3 regions of the Desulfitobacterium elongatum genome follow, and region 2 is predicted to be linked to each of the others. Evidence: riboswitches for the same ligand, from Rfam matches in the RefSeq annotation. Region 2 holds a riboswitch; each other region holds the start of a gene.

Region 1 (7,723 bases), 610 kb from region 2:
ACTTAGTTCAATTTTCTTGGGGATCTCCAGTTGTTTAAGCGCCCTTATTTACTTTTTAACAATGTTCTTCAAGTTGTCGGAATATCCTTCATATTTTTTCCAGTATTAGAAAACCAAATAACCAAAATCCCTTTTAACATAGCTTATACCCTTGTGAAAATGTTTCTTTTAATAAGCCCCTAGCCAGGTTACTCCTAAAAATAGAGCTAGGCACTTCAAGCCTAGCTCTTACTTTTTTATGTTACTTCCAGTCCTTTAAATCACTTATCCATAGAAATTACATTGTGCTATAACTGTAACTCTCGTTTTGATCTGTTTAATATTCTCAAATAATGGTTAGCTTCTCTTAATACATGATCTGCTAAGAGGGGAATAATTATTGATTTAATTTTGCAGATGAGTAACCCTTCTGTACCCGCTGCTTTAAAGTCCCTAAGCGCACGGGTTGCCGTGATAGTTTCCCGTGTTAGCTGGCTAAGAGTTTTTGTACCTTCTACTCTTCCCTGTGCTATATCCTCCAGTTTATTAAACTGGCCAGCAAAGTTATTTGCCTGAAGAATTAAGCCAGACTCAGTAGGGTCAAGTAAATGGCTAATAAACTCAGCGTGCTCAGCCATTTGCCTATTCCAAAACTTTTCCTCTTCCAGAGCTTCCTGAGCAAAATTAACGACCATGCGCTGTTGCAAGCGTTCTAATTGATGAATATAGAGTAGCGCTTCTCTCCGGATATGAATTAATAATAAAGGGAAATTGAAAGTGAACAATTTACATTGCAGCATCCCATCAAGTATATTGGTCTTAAATTGAACCAAAGTACTAGCTAAACCAATTGCTTTCTGATTTAAGACAGCGACTTGGGCCTCTAGGTGTGATTGGTTAATCCCTGCATTGGGGCACAGTCTGAGTTCTTCTGTCGTAATAATTGATTCGATGCTAATACCGGAAAGCTCCTCGGTAATTTGTTCTGCCCGTAGAGTTTTATCTGTTATCCATTCCCCGGAGTTTAATGTTTCCTCGCTAACTACCCCATTAGCTAAGATTAAAGCCTCTTGTAAGACTTCGGCAAATTTACACTTAAACATATCTGCCTGTTGCGCAAATGCGGCATCTTTTGCTACAAAACCAGCTTCCAGAAATATTGAGTGTTCCTTCATAATCCGCCCAAAAAAGAGGTGTAGTTCTAGTGATTCCCGGACAAAATCTCCTGGTTGTAACAGTGCGTTCAAACAAATCCCTCCTCGATGCTTCTTATGCTAAGTCGCATCATTGTATGAATCCAATTAATCCCACCACCTCAAAATGTTAAGAATCTCATGCGGTTGGATTCCTATCAGTAATCGACGTTCTGAATAACGATTTATTGCTTTTGACAGGAAGAAGGAAAAACTGCACCTCCTCTTGTCAGACATAAATACTTTATCACATGTCTAACATTTGGGGTGCAGTTCAGAAGGGTGAGGGCTGTCCAAAGTTATCGACTATAATTGCTTAGCAATACTGTTTAACTCTTCAGCCATCGAAGTTATTTCTTCTATGCTCGCTGTTATCTCTTCTGTAGCGGCCGCTTGTTCCTGACTTGAATGTAAGGAACTTTCGCTCTTTTCACTTACTATTGTTACGTTAGCTTTAATACTATCTGTTAGCTTCTTGATTTTAGGAACTGTGCTCTTTGACTGTTCGGAGAGTTTTCGGATTTCTTCTGCAACAACCCCAAAACCTCTACCAGCTTCACCAGCCCTAGCGGCTTCAATAGCAGCGTTCAACCCAAGCATTTTTGTTTCATCCGCAATTTCCTTAATAAATACTGACACTTCATTAATTTCATCTGAAAGACTAGTTATTCCTTTGATATCTTTATTAAGTTCCTGCTCATTTGTATGTATTTGTGTTGCTGAGGCGGCTAATTGCTCTAAAGCAGCAGAAATTCCAGAGAGACCGTTATCTAGATTTTCGGACATATCACGCAACTGAGCTGCTGTCTTTTTTGGTATAACCATCCCAAAAGTAGCCACAACTTCATTTTCATTGTCTTCATCAAATAATGGATAACTTGCAACAAAAAGCGGTATCCCATACCTACTGGCATCAACCTCTGCTACTGTCATTTGCTTGGTTTTAATGGCTTTAAATGCATTATCGTCTTCTTTCAATTCGTCCCCAATTTGGTTAACTGGCAAATCAAATACTTTAGAAGACTGTCTATGGATATACTTCTGCAAGTCAGTCATATACAATAGAACACCTTCTGGAAACATCTCTGCCAGAATTGGGGCAAAATGATCAAATGCAGCATCAATAGGATGCAAAAGTGGATAATAAGTAGAAAAAGCTCCTATAGCATCTCCAGATTCATCAACTATAGGAATGGAGGTTACTAAAAACCTCATTCCAAATAAAGATCTCGGGACTTTCTCTGTTATTATCTTTTTTTGAGAAGCCGCTCTGCAAGCACTGGTTTCACTCCTAACCCTTGAACCCACACTTAAAACATCAATATCAAAAACATCAGAAGCATTTTTCCAAATTACTTTATCTCCTTCAGTAATCATATACATGGGTCTATTATGTACTGCCTTTGCTTGTACTTCAGCAAACATTTTTAAAGCATTCGATTCATTTACAGAAAGCATAATGCCAACTCTCTTTCATATTAAATTAGAATCTCATTTTTTAATTCTAAAGCATTCAATAATAGGATTAACCGTTGATTGATTTTAGCAATTCCATAGATACTATTTGCTCCAATGGTGGCAATCTCTGTGCTAAGCGTTTCAATTGCTTGTTCGTTAATTTTTACTACCTCAGAAACATCGTCAACAATAATTCCTAAATTGATTCCTTCTAATTCAAGTATAAGAAGCCTATGATCAATACCATTCCCCGATTGCGCAAAGCAGAATTTTTTCTTAAGATCAATGACCGGTATTACTTTACCTCGTAAATTAATAACTCCTTCCATGAAAGCAGATGTATTGGGTATTTTGGTGATTTTTGGTATCCGGACTATTTCCTTTGTGCAGAAAATATCAATACCATATTCTTGTTCCCCTAAGGTAAAAATAACAAATTGATTAATACCCAAAGATATACCTCCTACTCTATTTTTTTATAGGCCTCAATAACGGAATTTTTGTTGTTTTTCAAACCACCATTGTTCCCACTTGGCAATAAAAAAGTCGCTCTAATAAAGAGTGACAAAAATTGGTTTCGGTAACCTGGCAACCATCAGCATAACCTGGAAGGCCCAATAGCTTTGCGTCCTTGGCTTTAGCCAAGTTTGCCTTTGTCACATATATCGATTATAAAATCCGAAAATATAAGAATTTGTATAATATTTCTACATCAAGGATTATAATCCTTCATAAATATCAAAATTGTTTAATGAAGCATGGTGACAATTACTAACTAAAGTGTTAGTAATATTTAATAAAGGTAGTAGATTAAACTTATGACTTTATAAGTTTATGTGAATAAGAAGGATGGCAATTTTAATATAGGTTTAGTAGGAACAAAGTTAGTCCACTATGTATCAACTCTAAAATGGTGTTGCCTTATTGCTGAAAACTTTGTCTGCTGATTTGTCAGACAAGGTACGAAAAATACCGGATATTTAGGGTGCTTAATAAGAAAAATGGTTTACTCCACATAAATAAACAAAACCCGCAAATCCAGTGATATCACTGCTTTGCGGGTTTTCCCAATTTCTTATTTGGTCGGAGCGACACGATTTGAACATGCGGACCCTTTAGAACCTTTTAGCAACCTCTTGAGCCTTAGCGATTGCATTGGCTTTTATTTCTTCCGCTTTATCAGGTGTTGCATTTGCACCTTCTACAATAATAGATTCCTTATCGGTAATTCCAATAAAAGAGAGTATCGTATTGATATATTTATCTCCCATTTCAAGCCCAACAGCAGGGCCACTGGAGTATACCCCTCCTCTAGCTTGGATGTGAACAGCTTTTTTATCAGTTAGTAATCCAACGGGTCCATTCTCTGTATATTTAAATGTCTTACCTGCAATACAAATGTTATCGATGTAAGCTTTCATCTTTGGAGGTACTGTGAAATTCCAAAATGGGGTAACAAATATATACTTATCCGCGGCTAAAAACTGCTCTAATAAAGCATTCATTGCAGATATTTTCTTCTGCTCAACTGGAGTTAATCCGTCAAATGAACTACCCTTTGCAAATTTATCCCATGCGCTAAATACATCTTCATCAATTAAGGGAATATCCATTTTGTATAGGTCTAAATTGATAATCTCGTCATTGGGATTAGCGTTTTTGTATTCCTCAATAAAGGTACTTCCTACTGATAAACTGAGGGACTGTTCCTGGGATTTTGGATTTGCTGTAATATACAATACTTTTGACATTGCTGTATTCTCCTTTTCATTGTTGAACATCTTTTTAATAAAATTGAACATTTTCACCCTACCTTTAAATAAATTGCAATCTAATAACCGTTGAATAGTTCTATAGTTAGGTGGCGCCAACCTTACTTTCATAGATTAAGACGAAACTGATTCGAAAAAGATAGTGATCGAGTCAGAATAAAAAGGCCCATTGAGATAAAATTAAAATAGAAAATCTGGGTAAGGTAAGAAGGAATATTTCCACAGTAGGAGTTTTGTTTAATTTACGTTTAAAATTTTACTCAATCCCGGTTGGGCTTAATTTAAAGGAACCCATATTTTCATAGCCGTTTCCATCAGCTAACGACTTACGAAGCATCGTACGGGCCTTGTGCAAACGCCACTTCACCAGTTCAACCGATATATTTAAAATTTCAGCTACCTCTTTGGTGGAGCACCCACTGATTTCCCTGAGTGTATAGACTTCACGTTGTTGGACAGGGAGTTGAGAGATTGCTTTAAAGAGGATTTTCTTCATTGCTGTTTTTTGACACTTCTGATCGGGGTCTTGGCTTACTGCAGTATTAACTTCGATTTCTTCAGTTGGATTTTCCTTACGCACACAAGTTTTACGCTGATAATCGATCGTGGTATTAACAGCTATACGATATAGCCATGTCGAGATTTTGGACTGACCATTAAACGATTGCCTCGACTGAAACGCTTTTAAAAATGTTTCTTGGGTTAAATCTTGCGCGGTATGATAATCACCTGTCATTCCGTATATTAAGTTGATGATTTTAGTTTCATTCTCATTAATAATCTGTTCAAGCGAAAACTCATTTTCAAGATCGTCAGGGCCATATATATTTTCTCTGATATGCATCTGTAAATCCTCCTTACTGAAGTAAATTGCACATGAACTAGACAAATTACACCAATGAAAGTTAGTTATTAAGTCCCATTAAAATATCTTGCTTCATCATCAAATTTCTGAACTCCTAAGTAGCGCCAATCAAACTTCATATATTAGGACGGATAATAGTTAAAAAAGATAGTGGATAAGGTCAATTGAATTACGGCAAAATTTTCAAGATCAGGTGAACATGTAATTTCATCGTCCAACTACCGTATAACCCCATATTTTACTCTAATAAATTTATTTGTAAATATTATGGTTTGAAGGACTGAACGGGAATTTTCTTCTGAACAGCAAAAAAAGCCTTGAGAATGTACAACTTATGTACCTCAAGGCTTTCACCATTTATTTTCTCAAAATTGGTGGGTTTGAAAACGTGTTTCCTTACTCTCTTTATGGTTGTGGGGAATTTACTTTCTTTTCAGACTTCTTATTTTCTTTTTTAGTTTTAGAACTTTTATCTCCCATTATAAATTCCTCCAATACTAGTTTAACTTCAGTATTCCAAAATATTTAATCTCTATACTAACTAAATAGAGATCATTTAAGTCAATGCCGATTATCCGCATAATACAACCGTAAGCACAAGCCTAGGCTGAAGCGCGCATCAGGGTCAGCCAGATCGTCATCCAATAATGATATTAACCGCTCGAGCCGGGACAGGAACGAATTTCGGCTAATGAACAAGCGAGCGGCTGCGCGGGAGTCGTTCCGTCCCTCATCCAGCCAGATGCGTAAAGTTTCCACATAGTCCACGGACGAGGTTTTGTTATATTCTATAACTCGCTGAAATCCGGGCGAAAACAGCAACTTTGCCGGCAATCCTCCAGTACAGTTGGCCAAGACATAACTATCCCAACAGTCGGTGAATGTCCTCACCCTCGAAGCGCCCGGGCTGGCAAACTTAATAGCGGCCTTACCTTCCTGATAATATTCCTTCAACTCAGTAAGATCGCAAAAACTGTCGCTGGCACCGGCAACGAAATCCATTTTCCCCAACCACGAGCTTACCTGCTGGTAAAAGTCCGTATTGCCCCAGCCGGCCTTTGTCTCATTGATAACCCCAATCAGAAAACCTTCATGGATAAAGGCAATCACCGCCGGTACCTCCACCTGGAAGCGACGCCGCAGATAAGCTCCATATTTCGTTAGATCCAGTGGCAGTTGGATGACTAGGCAGCGATAACTGTCCTTCGGCCCAGAATCTAATGCAGCCTCCAGTCTGGCAATTTCTCCTTCTTTGGTGGTGAGGCCAGAGAGCAAAGAGTATAGCAGTTTCATAAAAGATTTGTCTCCAACCTCAGAGGGGCGCAGCAACAGGGTCTTTACATAAGAACATAGTATCTCGAGCAGCTGCCGGTCATGATCCTGCAGTTCATGTTCGGTTGGATGTATACTTAACGCCCCAATATTTATTTTCCCATCAAAAATGTCTATAAAATAAAGCTCAAAAGAATCATCAAGCTTTTTTAGATTCTTTAAATCAAGCTTATAGCGATTGGCAGCAATTTTTTTACTCGCCGCTTTCAATACCGGAAGCGTGGTTTCTTGAGTAAATAACTGAAGCATTAAGCTATCGTCATTGATACGTTTTCCCCGGCTTGATGCAGCCAGGAGATTGATATTTTCGTCGGTAAGGCATAACAGGTTTTCTAGAACTAATGAACTGACATCCAGCAATTCTTGCAGGGTGCCATTTTTCTCCACTATCTTCACTAATTTATCTTCCCATTCCTGATACAACGAGAAAATATTTTGTACCTTATTATGTACTGTGACCAAGGGGATAGACGGGTCAATAACTATCAATCCGCATCCGCTTTTATTATAGTATTCGGGTGGTGAGCCGTTGCAGCAAATAATGCAGCACTCTTCAGTTTCCAGCCTTTCCGAGGGTAGGTTATCCGCTGTTGAGATATAGGTATGGTTCTTTTTTATGGCCATAGGATACTCGTATAGCAATGGCAGAGAAAGCTGTCCCAAGCCATGTTTGGCTGGTCTGCTCCGAATATTCCACATCTTAGATAATTGAAAAACAAGTATTTCAAATGTAGTCCGCATGCTCTCTTCTCCCTTTAATAATTTTTATTAATATTATAATCTTTCTCCCTACATTTTTATAGGATAATCGTTCTTAAAAACTCTAATTCCAGAGATACCTCAAATTTTGCTTTTGTCTTTATAATTTATATAGGTTAAATCTTTCAATCAGATTGTTTGATCAAATAAAATTTACTTAATAAGAAAGGTGGTCTGATTATGGGTATTCTGGAAGGAAGGACAGCGCTAGTGGTCGGAGCCAGTTCCGGCGTGGGTTATGGCTGCGCGTTGCGCTTTGCTGAGGAGGGTGCCAATGTACTGGCTTGCGCCAGGAGGCTGGAAAAATTGGAGAAGCTGGTCAAGGAAGCTGAGGGTATGGACGGCAAAATCGTACCAATGACCTG
Region 2 (7,723 bases):
TGGACCACCCCTTCGTCGCAGAAGCAGCCTGTATCGGCAAGCATCACGAAGTCAAAGGGCAAGCCCTCGCCGCTTTTGTCACGCTAAAAGAAGGTAGGGAGACCTACCCCGAACTCATTGATGAACTCAAAAGACATGTGGCTAAGAAGATTGGGGCTTTAGCCCGCCCAGATGACATCTTCTTCACCGCAGAGCTTCCTAAGACCCGAAGCGGAAAAATCATCCGCCGTCTGTTAAGGGATATCGCCGAAGGGCGTGCTATAGGGGATACCACGACGTTAGCAGATGCTTCGGTCGTCAATATGCTTAAAGCGAACTACCAGGATTAGCATTGAGTCAGCGAGCTAGTTAGAGATGTGTTCCTATAATTAACTGAGGCCAGGATTCCCTGGCCTCATAATTCACTATTCCCTTTTTAGCCTCGTTAACATCAGTGCGATTGTCCCATCAGATAGTAAGAGAGTGTAAAAATTAGAGCGGATTGATTGTGAAGGATAACCTAATCTGTAAGGATGAAAGGAGAGCTTTACATGAATAGAACGTTGCGAGGGTGGACTGTTACCCTAGCAGGTACTGGAATCAATCTTGCACTAGGAGTTCTCTATACTTGGAGTGTATTTGCTGCTGCGTTGACCGAGCAGCTTCACTGGTCCAAAACGGCTGCTTCTTTGCCCTATACAGTTGCTTGTGCTGTATTTGCCCTAATGATGGTCCCTGGTGGTCGCCTTCAAGACCGCTATGGACCACGCTGGGTTGCAACAGTGGGTGGCCTGTTCGCTGGAGGGGGGCTCATCCTAAGTAGCTTTACCCACTCCCTCTTATTACTGACCCTAACCTTTGGCCTAGTCGCAGGCATTGGTATTGGCCTTGGATATTCGGCTGCCACCCCAGCAGCCATAAAGTGGTTCCCACCTCAAAAGAAGGGACTCATCTCCGGCATGGTCGTGGCTGGATTTGGGCTCGCCTCTCTTTACATTGCTCCCACCACAAATCAGTTAATCAAAAATTTTAGCATAGAGGGTGCCTTCCGTATCGAGGGCCTATTTTTCCTCCTTGTCATCGTTGGACTCTCCCAAGTTCTCACTGTTCCTACTACGCCTTCATCTTCTTCAGTACCTTCTGCACCTTCAAGCCTTCGTGAAGGTGCCCACCCTCAAAGTGAACGTCGCCCTATATCTACCTCTTCTCCTATCGCATCCTCTTCGATATCCTCTACCTCCCTACCCCTTCACGAAGTTAAGATTGAGTTTACTTGGCAAGAGATGCTCAAAGATTCTCGCTTCTACCTGCTTTGGATTATGTTTGGTTCCGGGGCAACAGCCGGTCTTATGATTATTGGGCAACTATCCACAATCACCAAGGTGCAGACTGGGGTTTCTTGGGGATATGCCATGGTAGCCTTACTCGCAATTTTTAATGCAGGTGGCAGAATCTTAGCGGGTTGGCTTTCAGATCGAATCGGAAGAAGCTGGACGATGCGAATTTTCTTCACCTTACAAGCTCTGAATATGATTGCCTTTAACTTCTATGACACCCCGGCCCTCATTGCCTGCGGTGCCTCACTCGCTGGACTCAGCTATGGTTCACTCCTTTCCCTTTTCCCCTCAGCGACCTATGACTTCTTTGGCACAAAAAACGGTGGAGTTAATTACGGTCTCGTCTTCACGGCTTGGGGAGTAGGAGGAGTACTCGGACCACTGATGGCAGGTGCGGTCGTGGACCTCACCAAAAACTACTTCATCGCCTACCTCATTGCTGCTTCACTTTGCCTAGTTGCTACTCTCCTCACCTTCCTCTTGAAAGCGAAACCCATTGAAACAGCATCTGGTGAGCGAATACTCGTCCAAGAAGCATGTGAATAATTTTTGGTAGTCTAAGGAGTCACTCCACTATATTTTGGGTGACTCCTTTTTCAATAACTTTCAGACGAAGAATTGACTTATTGTCATTCGCAGAAACCCTAGGATAAGCTCACTCCAAATCTAAAGGGCAGGTAGATAACATTGCCTCGTTTCTCATACATAAAATGTGTTGAATTCTTTGATAAAATTGAATCTATGGCTCCTGTAGGTTCTTTAGTTACTGTGGTTGAAAGAGGTGATATGTGTGCTGTTGTTTCTGGAAATTCCTTCAGAAGCATTGCAACTTTCGTAAGCTCTACCGTTATATCCACCCGTAATTGGTGCCCGATAAAATAACGTTCTAAGCTAGCCCGACTCATGTGCGCTAACCTTTGTGAAACGTTTTTTTCTGTCAACTCTAGCAATTCCCCACTGAATTCCTGATAGGCTGGATATAATCGCAAAAATTCAGAGAGAACTTCCTTTGTTTTCTGCCTTAAGCTTGTATAGGGCATCATCGATTTTCACCTCTCTTTTATAGAGTCATAACTCCAAGTGTATACCTCTAGTTCTATTATCAAATTTTCCCAGTTTCTTTTCGTCAATCCAAAGGATACCTTTTAGGTTACCCATTGGGTGCATATCGTAATATCTCTATGGATAACTATGTCCCTCTTTAGAAGTATATGAATAATACTTTTGTCTACTTGAAGTTTATAAATTAAAAAACGCCCATAGTGGAGCGAACAAAAAAGAAGAGCATCTAATGCCCAGAATGAACGCGCATTTAATGCTCTTTTACTCATAATCTTAGGAGTTAGTTATTCATCATGTTCCATAGCTGCTTTAAGCTCTTGTACTACTGTAGTCAAATGATCCAGTTTTTTCTCGAATTTAACCAAGAGATAAGTCGAGACGGCTATTGGGAAGCCAAAGTTACCCAGCAATGTAAACCAAAGACCGTTTTCATCACCTGGCATAGAAACTCCCTCCCATCTATTTATAAAAAGACGGACTCCATTACTCTTATCACCTCCCCACCCATCATTTTTCCGTTGAGTAACCGCCCCTAGATAAGATCAACTAGACTTCAGACAAGAATTAAAAGCTCCACTAGAAGTTAGTTTTCTTTACCTTGGAAGAAGCCGCTGCCCTTATGGAGACAAAAAAACTGCCTTATAAGGGCAGAAAGGGAATTTTTACGTAACTGTAGCCAGGCTATCATAGTGCATCTACGCACCTTAGACCCTAACGGCTTTGCGTCCCCAACTTTCGGTGAGTTTGCCCTTTTTACACCATATACAATTAAAATCTCTAGTAGGTTTAAAAAACTAAGGTTTGAATTTAGGCGTATACAATAATGTCCATGAGAGGCTGGAACTCGAAACCCACTGCAGCTAAAGTGAACGCGATAACTAGTCCCACGATGATAAACTTCTTCATTGATATCCCCCCTTTGATACCATAATAAACCAAATCCAGAACACCTTTGTGATGAGAATCCTGTCGCAATTGGCGGTCGTTTCCTCCATCTGCTTTTTTCTCCCCTATTCAGCAGAAATCTTGAGAAAAACTTCTTTCTGCTCTTATTTTTGTCAATTATTCTTAGTCCTAAATTAACGTACGAAGCCGATTTTAGCAGGGGATTACTAGGCAGATGGCAAATTAAACCATAAGTGTATTGATTGTCACTTGAGGGGGCGGGAACATGGATCAACGTTTTGACCAACTTCTCCAGAGTCAAGAGCTTAGCTTGTCCGAACTTGCTCGATGCTCTCAGATTACGCCAGGATATTTATCCAAAATTTTTAATGGCAAAATCTCTAACGTGAGTCTAGGTATTTTAGCTAGAATTTCTAAACAACTTGGTCTTCCCGTGGAGGATCTCGTTAGAATGATAAAAGAGGAAAACTTTTTACCCAAGGCTTTAAATCCTATAACAAGTACCGGAACACAGCCTCAATCCTTTGAAGAAGCTGTTCAGAGTGCGCTTGATGCTCTCGAATCCGATGACAATGAAGGGTTCTACTCTTGGTCTGAAAGAATTAGATATATACCTTCTCCCTTACAGAAAAACTATGAGAAATGGTTTGAGGGGCTTCAGTTAGCCTATGAAAACCTCTATGATTCTGCACTTGAAAAGTTTCTATCTGCCCAAGGATTTAAAGCTCGCTCCGCTCTAGAAAGGCGCTTCAAGGCAAAAATCATCTCTGGAATTGCGAGCCTTTACCTTGGCCAAGGGAATTATAAGAAGGCCCTTTCCATGTTTCGAAAAAGTCTCATGACTTGGGAGGAAGGGGTCCACTCAGGGACAGTCTACCTTAATATGGGGACCCTCAATCGAAGAAATGGTGCATACAACTCTGCTGAACTTTGTTATCGTTCAGCCCTTTTGACCCCAGTCCCCTATATCCAGCTTCTGGGCTATGCTGCGTTAGGACAACTCTATATGGATCAGAAAAGACTTCCTGAGGCACGCGCAGCACTATTGCAAGGTTATTGCTTGGCCAAGAATTTACCTGGAGATCGAGGGAAAGGAGAACTTTTCTGCAACCTGGGAAAGTACTATAAGGAAATCTGGCGCATAGAAAAGGCAACCGGACTCTTAAAACGTGGTCTCATCTATACCACAACACCCACTTCTAAGAGAACACGACAGTATTTATTAACTGAACTTATCGACGCTTACTTTACGTCTAAAGGGTCTGAGGCCGAGCCCTTAATAAAAGCTTTACTAGAGGAAAACTTCACAGAAGGCGATATTCTTCTAGCAGGGATATCACTCATTACCATTGCCAAGGAAAAAATCAAAACTAACCAAGTATCAGAAGCGATAACGCTTTTACATCAATGTTATCGTATGCTCTCTCAAGTATCTCCTTCGGAGGAACTAATCTCTTGCTGTCATTTATTAGTCAAGTGCTTTCAGCTTCAGAGAGAGCCCTTTCAGAGTGAGTTCTTCTTGAAAGAATGCAAAAGGCTAAGAAAGCTTTTGGGATGATGTCCAAGAAAAGATGAGCCCGCCTAATTTATGACTGTAATTCTCCCTGAACGATTAAGCGCAGATACGGTTTACTGCTGTAATCACACGTTACCAGTGTAATCATCTTTTTTTGTCCGTCGTTTTTAAGAACTTGTATATCTTCAGGTGGAACAATTATGCTATTGGTCACAAGATATGTATAACTATTCCCTTGAATCTCTACAACCAAACGATCCCCTTTATCCAACTCATTCAACCTATTAAACTGCAGGCCGTACGTCCTACTGCGATGACCAGCAATACCATAATTACCTATTTCTCCAGGTTTTCCAGTATTCGCGATAGAAGCAACGGCCAAATTTAAGTTTCGTTCAGAAACCCCGGTTAAAATTGGCACTTTTAAATTAATCTTATCGATAGCGAGAATGCCCTCCATCTCTTGGGTCAAGTCAGGCTGAGGGATAGCTGGGTTCTCTTTAATTTTATTTTCCTGTTCATTCTTCAATTCAGGTTGGGTTATTATACTATTGGTATCGCTTTTGTTATCGTTATTTTCATCATCCAGAGAGAGTTTTCTAAGTTCTTCCAGATTCTTTTGCCACTCTGCCACTATTTTCTGCTGCTGATATTCATAGTAGTAGTCCCTTAATGTAGGATATACAATTAGGACCAATCCAACGACTACAAACAGTATCGACACTATCTTTTTCTTCATAAGGGCCTCCTTCTACAGGAAAAAGGCCGGGTACGCCCGGCTATTCCTATAGCTTCTTAAACCCAAGGAGTAATCCTGAAAGCACCGCCATTGAACCGACTAAATAATAGGGTAATCGACTTGGTATACCCGTATTTGGCATCTGTGGATTCTCTGTTTCTATTGGATCAAGCACATCTTCTTCATCTGGCACAATCACTTCTTCTGGTTCTTCCGAAGGAGGGGAGTCATTATTTTCGTTACCTCCGTTACTTCCATCATTTCCGTTATCTCCATCATCCCCGTCGTCCCCGTCATCTCCCGACCCACCAGAAGCTACGATAGTGAATTGAAATGAAGTACCCAAGTTCTGATAGGAATTATCTACATCTGCTGGTAACTCCAAAGTGAAGTCAAGAGTCTTACTAGCCCTAGGTCCAATCGTCCCCAGAGATTGCTCAGTTAAACCTCCGAGACTCCCACTGTAAACTGCTACTCCTTTATCATCCAAAATATTTAATTTTAGGACATTGAAAAGACGAGGGTCCCCACTACTTAGCTTAGAAGTAATAGAACATTGGAAGTCTGAGCTACCCGTATTCTTTATCTTTAATGGCTGCTTAGATTCTGAAGGTGGTTGTCCGGGATACAAATTCGTTATATTGAAAAGATCTGTTTGATCAATCGTTATTCCCGAATCATTTGCCTTAAGTTCAACAGCATATGTTACACCTAAATAGGCATTGAAAACAAAATATAGGGTCAAAAGAAACAAGATTGAGCCAATCGTGATCTGCAAAAACTTTTTAGATCCTTGTGTAGTTTTCATTCTACTCACTCCCGTACTCTCCTGAGATTTTTTGCATCCTATTCCTTTCTATTATATTTTCAAAATACTCGGCTTAAATCCGCAAAAGGTATAATCTTCATGTACTATAAAGTCTATTGATTCTGGTACTAATAAATGCCATACGTTACTTCTTTTATGTGAACAAAAAAGCCAATCGCTCAAATACAACTGGCTGTTGTCAATATTCGTGCCGGGCAGCGAAATATGTTCCAGGCTTTCACCGACAATAACCCTGTTCCAATTATATAAAGCTCCTGCGATATTCGGATGGGGATACCCCAAACTTTTTCTTAAATACCGTAGCAAAATGACTCAGGCTCTTGAATCCAGAGGAATAACATACTTCTGTGATCGATAACTTCCGATACCTAAGCATTTCTTGTGCTCTTTCTAATTTTATGTCGAGTAGGAATACGAACGGAGTTTTCCCTGTTTGCACCTTGAACACCCGAATGAAGTGATAAGGGCTAAGGTTAGCTACCTTTGCCACCTCATCAAGAGTATAGTCTTCATTATACCTGTCTTGTAACATTTCTATGGACTTTTTCACACACCTATCAGTCAGGGAACACCTTTTCGAGAAGGAATTTTCTTCTACTTTGCCAGATTGACGAATTATACTTATTGCTATTTGCAAACTCAGGCACTTTAAAATCATTTCATAGCCCGCTTGCTTCGCCTGGCATTCACTCATAAATAGTTGAAGGAGACGCTCTATGCCTGCATTCAAATGCAGCGTGCTATTTCTAAGATTAATCTCCTCCTTGTTACCCATAGATTCACTAACCTGTTTCATAAAGGTACTTTCTATTGATAAGGCTAAAAAGCGTATTTGCGTCATGGGTTCCTTAGGTCCATGGGGTTGGTCTGAATTGATGGGAAGAATCTTCTTAGGTTCAAGTCGTATTTTCTTTTCTTCTACTCCCACATGCTCCATAAAAGAATACGGTATAAGGAACTCTAAATCAGAGTGAGAATGTGACCCTGGGTATAAGTCAAACTTCACCGAGGGCTTAGGGTCTAACATTAAGGTTGTATCACTCGCATAAACATCGAAAAAGTCGCTCATCTTTTCCACAGGAAAGGGATAGGGGCCATCCCCAAAGGTTCTCGCTAAGTCAACCATTATGATTCCCCCCCCTATGTTAGCTCCTTTTAAGATAAGTAAATGAATTTACTAGTTATTTTTTTATCTAGTAATTACTATTCAAAAGCTTAGAAGCAAATGACTTCCATGTCTTATTCTGTTTTTTAGGCATAAAAGCGCCAGGCTACATTCTTTGTAACCTGGCTTTCCATCATCTTGATTCAATTCTATCTCCTAGACATTGTGTTACAGTCCCTCTCGATATCAT
Region 3 (7,723 bases), 2.1 Mb from region 2:
TGCAACAGCACTTAACTCCCCAGCTGTCGGATTAACACACCCGATCCATGAGCCTTTGACGAGAGTCTGCAGGGTTAGCTCCTGGAAGTTTCCCGCATCGTTCTTACATACTTTGAGCACCCGGCTCCCCCCCTTTGGGCGGCCGGTTTTAGGAGCTAAGCTCTATAATATAACCGGACACACCCCAAATTTCGCATAAATTATTCAATTTAGTCGGACTAGGGCCTCCTGCGTCCAGTTTTCTCACCATCCCGTCGTTTCCTTAATGATTACATTAGAAACTATACTCCTTCAGGTAGGGTGTGTCAATAAGGAGCCATCCTACTATCATTATAACCCAGTCGCTGGCAAATCACACTATTGACATACTCACCACTACTCGATACTGTTCTCTCCCGATTATTCATAACATCTAAGGAAAGTTGTCTTTCTACTCCTTTTTCAGTTCTGAACCATCCCCGGCAATCGGTCGATGGCCGCTCGGTATCCGTAATCTTAATTACAACTTTCTAGGTGTCAAACGTGAGGCTTACTCTCCTCAAAACTCGAGTGATACATTAATATAGCCAGCAGTTTTAAAATGAACTGCTGGCTAAAATATTGCTCATTTGTATTGGAGCTAAATCATATTCTTGTACTGCACAAGATATTTATCGACATCATCATACAAACCGGCTTGATTCGCATACTTCACGTAGTTTTTTATTGTTCTAAGCCATTCTATGGTTGATGGCTTACTCACTTCAATAGCCCTTAGTAAATCCTTCATACTTATGGGTCTTTCAACTCCAGAATTCATGATCTCGGCTATTACACTTTCGGTAGCCACTTCGACGACGTTTTCGATATCAGCTCCCGAGTAGAGCTCTGTATTTTTTGCCAAAACATGATAATCTATGGATTCCACAGGCTTTCCAGCAATTTTTAATCTAAAAATTACTTCACGAGCAATTTCATCTGGAGGTGGAACAAAAATAGTCTTGTCAAAGCGTCCAGGCCTCTTAAACGCCGGATCAATATCCCATGGCATATTTGTTGCTCCAATAATCAGTAACTTATCCGTACTGGTATCAATTCCTTCAATCTCTGAAAGCAATTGATCTACTATGGGACGCATATGTTCTGAGGATAACTTTGATCGGTTATACCCCACCGTATCGATCTCATCAAAAAATAGTATACAGGGTCTTTTTGATCTTGCTGTTGAGAATATATCCTTAATATTTTGTGCACTGACACCTAAATAGGGGTCGAGTATATCCGTGATATGTACCGGTATAAAATGTGCATTACATTCCCCTGCTGTTGCTTTCGCAATATATGTTTTGCCGCATCCTGGAGGGCCAAAAAGCAGAATACCCCCTCCAACTTTTTTCTTGAAACGATCGAATAGTCCTGGGTTTACAAAGGGTTTAATAATTTTCATTTTTATTGTCTCTTTTAAATGATCAAGCCCACCGACATCGTTAAAAGCAACGCGAATATTTACCTCTTCTCTGACTTCTCCGCTTGAGTTTCTTCCTCCTTCAATTACGCGCAAAGGAACAGGGCTATTATCGAACTCTTCCGATTCATCGAATTGAGCAATTTCATCTATTTCATTTATCTCATCTATTTCATTCTCAATTTTGGCCTTGTCCATGGCTTCTCCACGAGTATTTTGATTAGATAAATTAGCAAGTTCCACGATGACTTTACTTTTTATTTCATCATCGCAGTATTTTAATGCTTCTGAGAAGGCCATCAAAGCTTCAGGATAATTATTTTGCGCTAAGTATTCACTTCCTAATAAGTACCAAGCATTCCCACTCTGAGGATTTTCATCAACCAGTCTTTTAATAATCTCTATATTATTCATCAAAGACTCCTTTTCTATTAGTGTTATCATCGCTAAATTAACTCAGTTCTATATTTTCCGATTGACACGAATAATAACTTTATAGACCAGCGGCGAAACCCATGTATAAATCACAAGAAGAATATACAATAAAACGATGACTACTAAAATATTAGAATCTATAAAGTTGCTTCCTACTATTATGAAGATAAAAAAAACTACCCAAACTAAAGCTGGCCATTTTACAAAGCGATTAGGGAAAAAGACCCAATGACACTCCTTATCTAACTTCTCCAAAATCATCAGCAAATCGTGATTGGTAGGCTCCAATAAAAATGCTTGTCTGAAATTCTCGCGTGCTTCCCTGACATTTTTATTGTGTAGATTATAAACTCCTATTTTTATCAGCTTTCTCACTTCACTACTTGAATTGTTTAAATACTTTTGTAAAATATTGAGCTGAGCATTCTTATTTTCATAGAGAAGGTAATACAGAAACTTATATTGTAATACTGCTTCATTCTCTGGATCAATCCGCATTGCTTCATCCATTAAAGCGGAGGCTTTCTTCTCATGCCCACATTTGAGCATGAGCATTCCATATGCAGCCAAAGCCGATGCTTCAGAGGGATTAATTCGTAATGCCTCAAGAAAATGCTCTTCAGATTTAACAAATTCCTCAGTATCCATATAAATTCTAGCTAATAGATAATTACATTGTTGCGCAGAGAAACCGTTTGCCATACTTTCTCTGCAATACTCGGTCGCTTCTGAATATGAATTCAAATAGTAATAACAATTCGCCATTAAGAAAAGTAAACTTCCATCATTCGGTTCCTCGGAAAGTAATTGTTCCAACTTAATGATAGCCTGTTGATAACGGTTCATATCCATATATAGAATTACTTCATTTAAAACTACCTTATTAACCCCATATTCGTATGACATTACTAATAATTGGGCCCCCTCCGAATAATAAAATAGATTCACCTACGATACCTACAATTATCCATTTTATTGCATCTTTAAGCATAGGCTTCGTCTCTCCACCCAATAACACATGCTGATTAAATTTTTTCTTCATTACACCATAATAACCCATATATAGCCCAACAGATGCCATTTTATAAGCATATCTTACATATCTGCTCTCGATTAGAATATTCTGTTGAGTATGAGTAATAAAAGCATAGATAATGACTTTGGAAAGCAGAATAATCATACCGAGTCCAATTAATACATTTAGAATCCTTTTATCTATTTTAAGCCATCGACCATTTCGTGTTCCAAGTGCCACAAGTGGGATTATCCCTCCAAAAAAAGCCACATAAAGCAACTTCCCTATTTCGTAGGTCTTTGTCCCCTCAAGATTGTCCTTATTTAAAGAGGGTTGAAATAAACTTTCGCTCATCTGTACTCCTTTATTCATTCCATATTCATCGAATTTACTGTATAAGTCATTCCCCTAAATCGCGATATATCTCATTTATTCTACAATTTCTAAATAACTCCTGCTATCTACCTAGAAGTTCATTTAGTGCTCTTATGATTATAAAAAAAGCCTTTCTCCTATTTGGGAGAAGGACCAAAGAACATAATTCTAATTCTGCTTATAATCAGCAACTTGGCAATCATAGCTCTATAGCCTTAGACCCATAGCTTTGCGTCTCCACTTTTCAGTGGATTTGCCTATTTAATTATTTTCATTTCCATAAACAGTAGATTTTTTGATCTTGTAATAGAATAACATAATTTCTTCGCGGATTTTGTCGTAATTAGCAGCTTGCAAATTCGATTTAGTAAGCTACCTTGGCCTCCTTTGGAGCCATGTGATTTGTTAACTAGACTTGCGTTTGCTCGCTATTGTTCCCAAAATTCTTTCTGTTGGATTGTTTTATTGGTTTTTTGGGATAAGACCTCAATCATCTTTATCCTATCCGATGAACTCTGATCCGGATAACTACGTGAAGACCATATCGTAAGATCATTAAACTCAATGACTTCCAGAATTCCCGTTGCCATTACTATTTCCATTATTATTGTCATTTTTTGCTACAGAATCTCCGAGGTTTAACTGCATGAGCGAATAAATCCCCAAGGATTGAATCTTTTTACTCGGGCCTTTTCCTTGGCCTGGGTTGTCTCCACTTGTTCCGTTTCCATCCGAATCGCCCTTCCCGTTACCTTTGCCAGGTTCTAAGGGAAGAGGAAGCGATTCAAAGGCGTAGACTCCAACCGTTTTGAAAAGTCTATTGCCATCACTGTCATAACCGAAGGTCTGAATTTTACCTTGGTGTTCAGTAATCTGAATCAGTCGGTTTTCACTGTCATAGTTAAGGTAGTGGTTAAAAATTTGTTTGGGGTGTAAATAAAACTCATGCTCAAATCGCCATAGAACTTTAAAAATTACTAAAAACAAAAAAACAGGACATAATCGTCCTGTTTAGTAAAATACCATAAGGTTATGCATTTAAATTCTTCTGCAAATTGAAGAAGCCTTTAGATCGGTAATTACATTTGTTCAATGATTTTCAATTCACTACCGAGTGACCTATAATTAGTTATCTTTCTTCTCTGCATAAATTAAGATATTGACCAAATTCAGGGAATGAATCCCAATTCCTAGACACATCATCGTTCGTTTCTCGTTCTTCAATTTCACCAGTTTTAGAATCTCTTTGTTCCATAACAATGTGACCATTCTCCCGATAACCAAAAATCATACTCTTTAATTCATTCTCAGTATCTCCTTCATACTCCCAATACATTACCGTCCTTAGGAATACCCTTTTATCATCTTTAACTACAAAATCGTAGTTTAAGAATTTCCGAAAATGATTGTCCAAAAAGCTTACTGATACCCATTTATCCGTAACGTTAACGATATACTTCAGTTGACCCCCATCACTTAACACAGCTGTATATGGTTGATGTTTTGCATGAAGAATACTTGCAGTGCTATCTTCAATAATATTCCAAGGCTTCTTTTTAATATTAGACCACTTGTCACAATAGTAAATTTCCATTAATTATACTCCTTCCCGGTAATGTCACGAATAATTATATTCTTCTTAGTAGCCTCGTCAAGAATTGATTGTGGGACTACTTTTGTTTGTACGGGAACTTCCAGAATTAATTCTCCCTCTAGTCGACCACCTTTTAGAGCATTAGGATTAAATTTACCGGCAGAAATTTCTGAACCGGAAGAATACTTTTTAGTGAATTCATTTAGATAGCCAAGAGCTGTCTTTTCTTTAACTTCTGCGAGTTGGGTGAATTTCCTCGAAATTATTTCCTTTCCTGGAACATAGGAGTCAACAACATATTTCTTACCACCTATTTCCTTTGATTCTAATTCTACTTCATTATAAGGGTAGCGAGGACGATTATCTTTATTAAATTTATTTCCCGCTTCCCATTGTTTTTTGACAAAATCCGGTACAGATTTCTTATTAGCTGTATCAACACTTGTTCCCTTACCCCCAGGCACCTCAACCTTCGTCTCAGGGATCTTTGGTACAGCCTGTGTCTGAATCGCAGGAGCATCTCCACAACTTACTGTCTTATTCTTATATAACTTAACTAGTTTCCTGCAACTTTGCCTGGCAAAACACTAAACGCTAATTTCTCTAGCTTATTTAAGCCATAGCCCTCTAAATTGCCGGACAACATGTCCGTTGCAATATCAACGGTCTCACCTACGATGGCTTCACCATATCGTACAGCTGTATTGTACCCTACCGTTTTGGCTGCTTCCACAGATGTAGTCGCATAACGGGCTGTCTGGTAAACCTGCGTTGTTTTTTCTATTACCTTTTGCCCTAGAGGCAGTATTGTTGGTGCTGCTGTTGCCATAATCACAGGAGCGGCTTCAATTAAACCCCCGGCACCTAACCCTATTGCTGCCCCAATTAGTGCATCTTTCCGAACTTCACCCCAATCAATTTCTCCTGTGTCTCTCTTTGAGGTATAGGCCCCATAGGCTGCTCCGAGTCCCGCTCCGATTAGAGCAGTAACCACTAATAATGGTATATGTCCACTCGGATCATCATACATGACCGGGTTGTTGTTAGCATAAGTATAGCGGTTTAAGGAGAGGGGCTCTAAGACGTTCCCTAAATAGCTGTCCCTTGTGAGGAATCGCCCTAAGTCGGGATCATAGTATCTGGCTCTGAGGTACTGTAATCCAGAGTCAATATCATGGGCTTCTCCGTTATAGCCATAGGGATTGTTGAAGAGCCGTGTGTTCGGGCTGAGTTTCCGCCGGGCATCAGGGCACCAAACGCATCATAGCGATATTTGTCCCGGACATTTCCTGAAGAGTTAATAAGTTGGGTGACACTATTATTCCCGTCATAAATTCTTGAGAAATGTAGAAATCATGTCCAGAGCATTCTTTATAATTTTCGCCAACTACTTCTACTAATCCTTTGAGTACTATTCGCTTAAAATTTAGAAGTTCCGTATTAGGATATATCTCTGTAAATTTATAACTAACAGATACTTCAATATCTTCGAATGTATATCCGTTTAACGTAGTTCTTAAATCGCCTTTGCTAAGCCATCTGCAACCATAAAACACGGTGTACATTCAAGAACTTTATCTCTAAACACCTTATAAATTGATAGTGTAAATATGTTACTTTGAATCTTATCTCTAAAAATATTCCATTTGAAACAATTTATCATCAACCCTCAATCCAACCTTGATTCAGGCAGTTGTTTTAATCTTCTTCACTGTTAATCACCCCTAAAAGCGATACCTGATACCCTTATTATGCCGTGTGTACGTTGATATCCCCTTACGTTAGAATAGTTGTCATAGACCTTCGAGGGAAGTATAGTGAATTAACAGGAATAGCTTAGAAGAGCAAACGATTTTTCCCCGATTCTAATCTTTAAGGGAGAAACCATGTTCATCCTCCCAATATACATAAAGAAAAACGGCTATCCGAAGATAACCGTCTGTAAGGTATGTAACCTAACAAAGCCAGTGATTATTTAATATTAGACAACACTTCATTTGCTGAATTTCCAAAGCGTACTGGGTCTTCATTTCTTATTTCTTTGAGTATTCCAACTATAGTATCTTTAACCATACAATCAACTTTCAAAAGGATTTTTGTATATAACTTTCTTGATGGCTCATGGTTTAGAATCCTATAGTTTAAAATCGTTGCCCATTCCTTCGCATTTGGGAGCATACTCGGTATTACTTTAGCCATTTCAAAAAGTCCTTCCTCGCCTTCAAAATCCTCGATTGCATGAACAAGTCCAAACATTACTTCATGGTCTTCTGTTTTGTCATCAAAACCGCTGCATAAGTCCTTTACAAGCTTAACATCCTTCAATGACGCAATGTTCTCAATTGCCAATTCAAAGGCGTTTATTTCATTTGAATTTCTCAGCAATCTATTTTGTTGAAGCTTTTGTATTTCTAATTTAACATCCATAGTCGAATTACCTCCCAACCTTATTAAATATTTCTGGGTAAAGCCTCTTATTCATATCAATAACCTCTTGGAGCGATTGCCGAATACTTGGTGTATATAACCCATCCTCTTGATAAATCCTTCTTGCATCCATTATATCACGTGCCAATGCATCACGTGGAGTTTCTGTTAAGTCAGCACCCGAACCATATGTTCTTGTCATACGGTGTCTTCCACCAACACCAGGAGTCGGCTGTTCCATATTCATGCTCACACCATTATTTTTTACAATGCCATAATTGCTTTTCATATATTCAGCAGAAGGCATATGATGTGGTGTTAGGTTGTCGCCTCTACTTCCAGATTTTATTAAATCTTTGTATGTACCTACATTACCTTCCCCTGGTAATAGTTTAACTTCACGCGCTCCCTTACCCCCAGGCACCTCAATCTT

The links. A riboswitch is a leader RNA that binds a small molecule or an ion and turns the genes downstream of it on or off. The one in region 2 is predicted to bind cyclic di-GMP.
Region 1: it holds a riboswitch for cyclic di-GMP, as region 2 does, so the genes downstream of both, ACZ42W_RS01370 (chemotaxis protein CheW) here and ACZ42W_RS21130 (YvrJ family protein) in region 2, are expected to answer to the same signal.
Region 3: it holds a riboswitch for cyclic di-GMP, as region 2 does, so the genes downstream of both, ACZ42W_RS08500 (hypothetical protein) here and ACZ42W_RS21130 (YvrJ family protein) in region 2, are expected to answer to the same signal.

Annotation. Positions count from the first base shown of each region.
Region 1 is NZ_AP038772.1:298,637-306,359, reverse strand. Features, by position in the region: gene ACZ42W_RS01380 (DUF2935 domain-containing protein) at 288-1,226, opposite strand; gene ACZ42W_RS01375 (methyl-accepting chemotaxis protein) at 1,479-2,630, opposite strand; gene ACZ42W_RS01370 (chemotaxis protein CheW) at 2,651-3,082, opposite strand; cyclic di-GMP riboswitch class I at 3,207-3,292, opposite strand; gene ACZ42W_RS01365 (FMN-dependent NADH-azoreductase) at 3,746-4,381, opposite strand; gene ACZ42W_RS01360 (RNA polymerase sigma factor) at 4,659-5,246, opposite strand; gene ACZ42W_RS01355 (PucR family transcriptional regulator) at 5,829-7,340, opposite strand; gene ACZ42W_RS01350 (SDR family NAD(P)-dependent oxidoreductase) at 7,539-7,723, shown strand, end outside.
Region 2 is NZ_AP038772.1:4,494,151-4,501,873, forward strand. Features, by position in the region: gene acs (acetate--CoA ligase) at 1-329, shown strand, start outside; gene ACZ42W_RS21120 (OFA family MFS transporter) at 531-1,862, shown strand; gene ACZ42W_RS21125 (hypothetical protein) at 1,961-2,359, opposite strand; gene ACZ42W_RS21130 (YvrJ family protein) at 2,663-2,821, opposite strand; cyclic di-GMP riboswitch class I at 3,047-3,137, opposite strand; gene ACZ42W_RS21135 (tetratricopeptide repeat protein) at 3,550-4,842, shown strand; gene ACZ42W_RS21140 (class D sortase) at 4,871-5,539, opposite strand; gene ACZ42W_RS21145 (hypothetical protein) at 5,586-6,347, opposite strand; gene ACZ42W_RS21150 (helix-turn-helix domain-containing protein) at 6,610-7,494, opposite strand.
Region 3 is NZ_AP038772.1:1,789,339-1,797,061, reverse strand. Features, by position in the region: gene ACZ42W_RS08515 (magnesium transporter CorA family protein) at 1-120, opposite strand, end outside; gene ACZ42W_RS08510 (AAA family ATPase) at 620-1,858, opposite strand; gene ACZ42W_RS08505 (tetratricopeptide repeat protein) at 1,907-2,785, opposite strand; gene ACZ42W_RS08500 (hypothetical protein) at 2,763-3,248, opposite strand; cyclic di-GMP riboswitch class I at 3,453-3,537, opposite strand; gene ACZ42W_RS08495 (RHS repeat domain-containing protein) at 3,831-4,256, opposite strand; gene ACZ42W_RS08490 (hypothetical protein) at 4,399-4,863, opposite strand; gene ACZ42W_RS08485 (hypothetical protein) at 4,863-5,327, opposite strand; gene ACZ42W_RS08480 (hypothetical protein) at 5,420-5,893, opposite strand; partial or broken gene ACZ42W_RS08475 (RHS repeat-associated core domain-containing protein) at 5,930-6,034, opposite strand; gene ACZ42W_RS08470 (Imm30 family immunity protein) at 6,835-7,290, opposite strand; gene ACZ42W_RS08465 (DNRLRE domain-containing protein) at 7,298-7,723, opposite strand, start outside.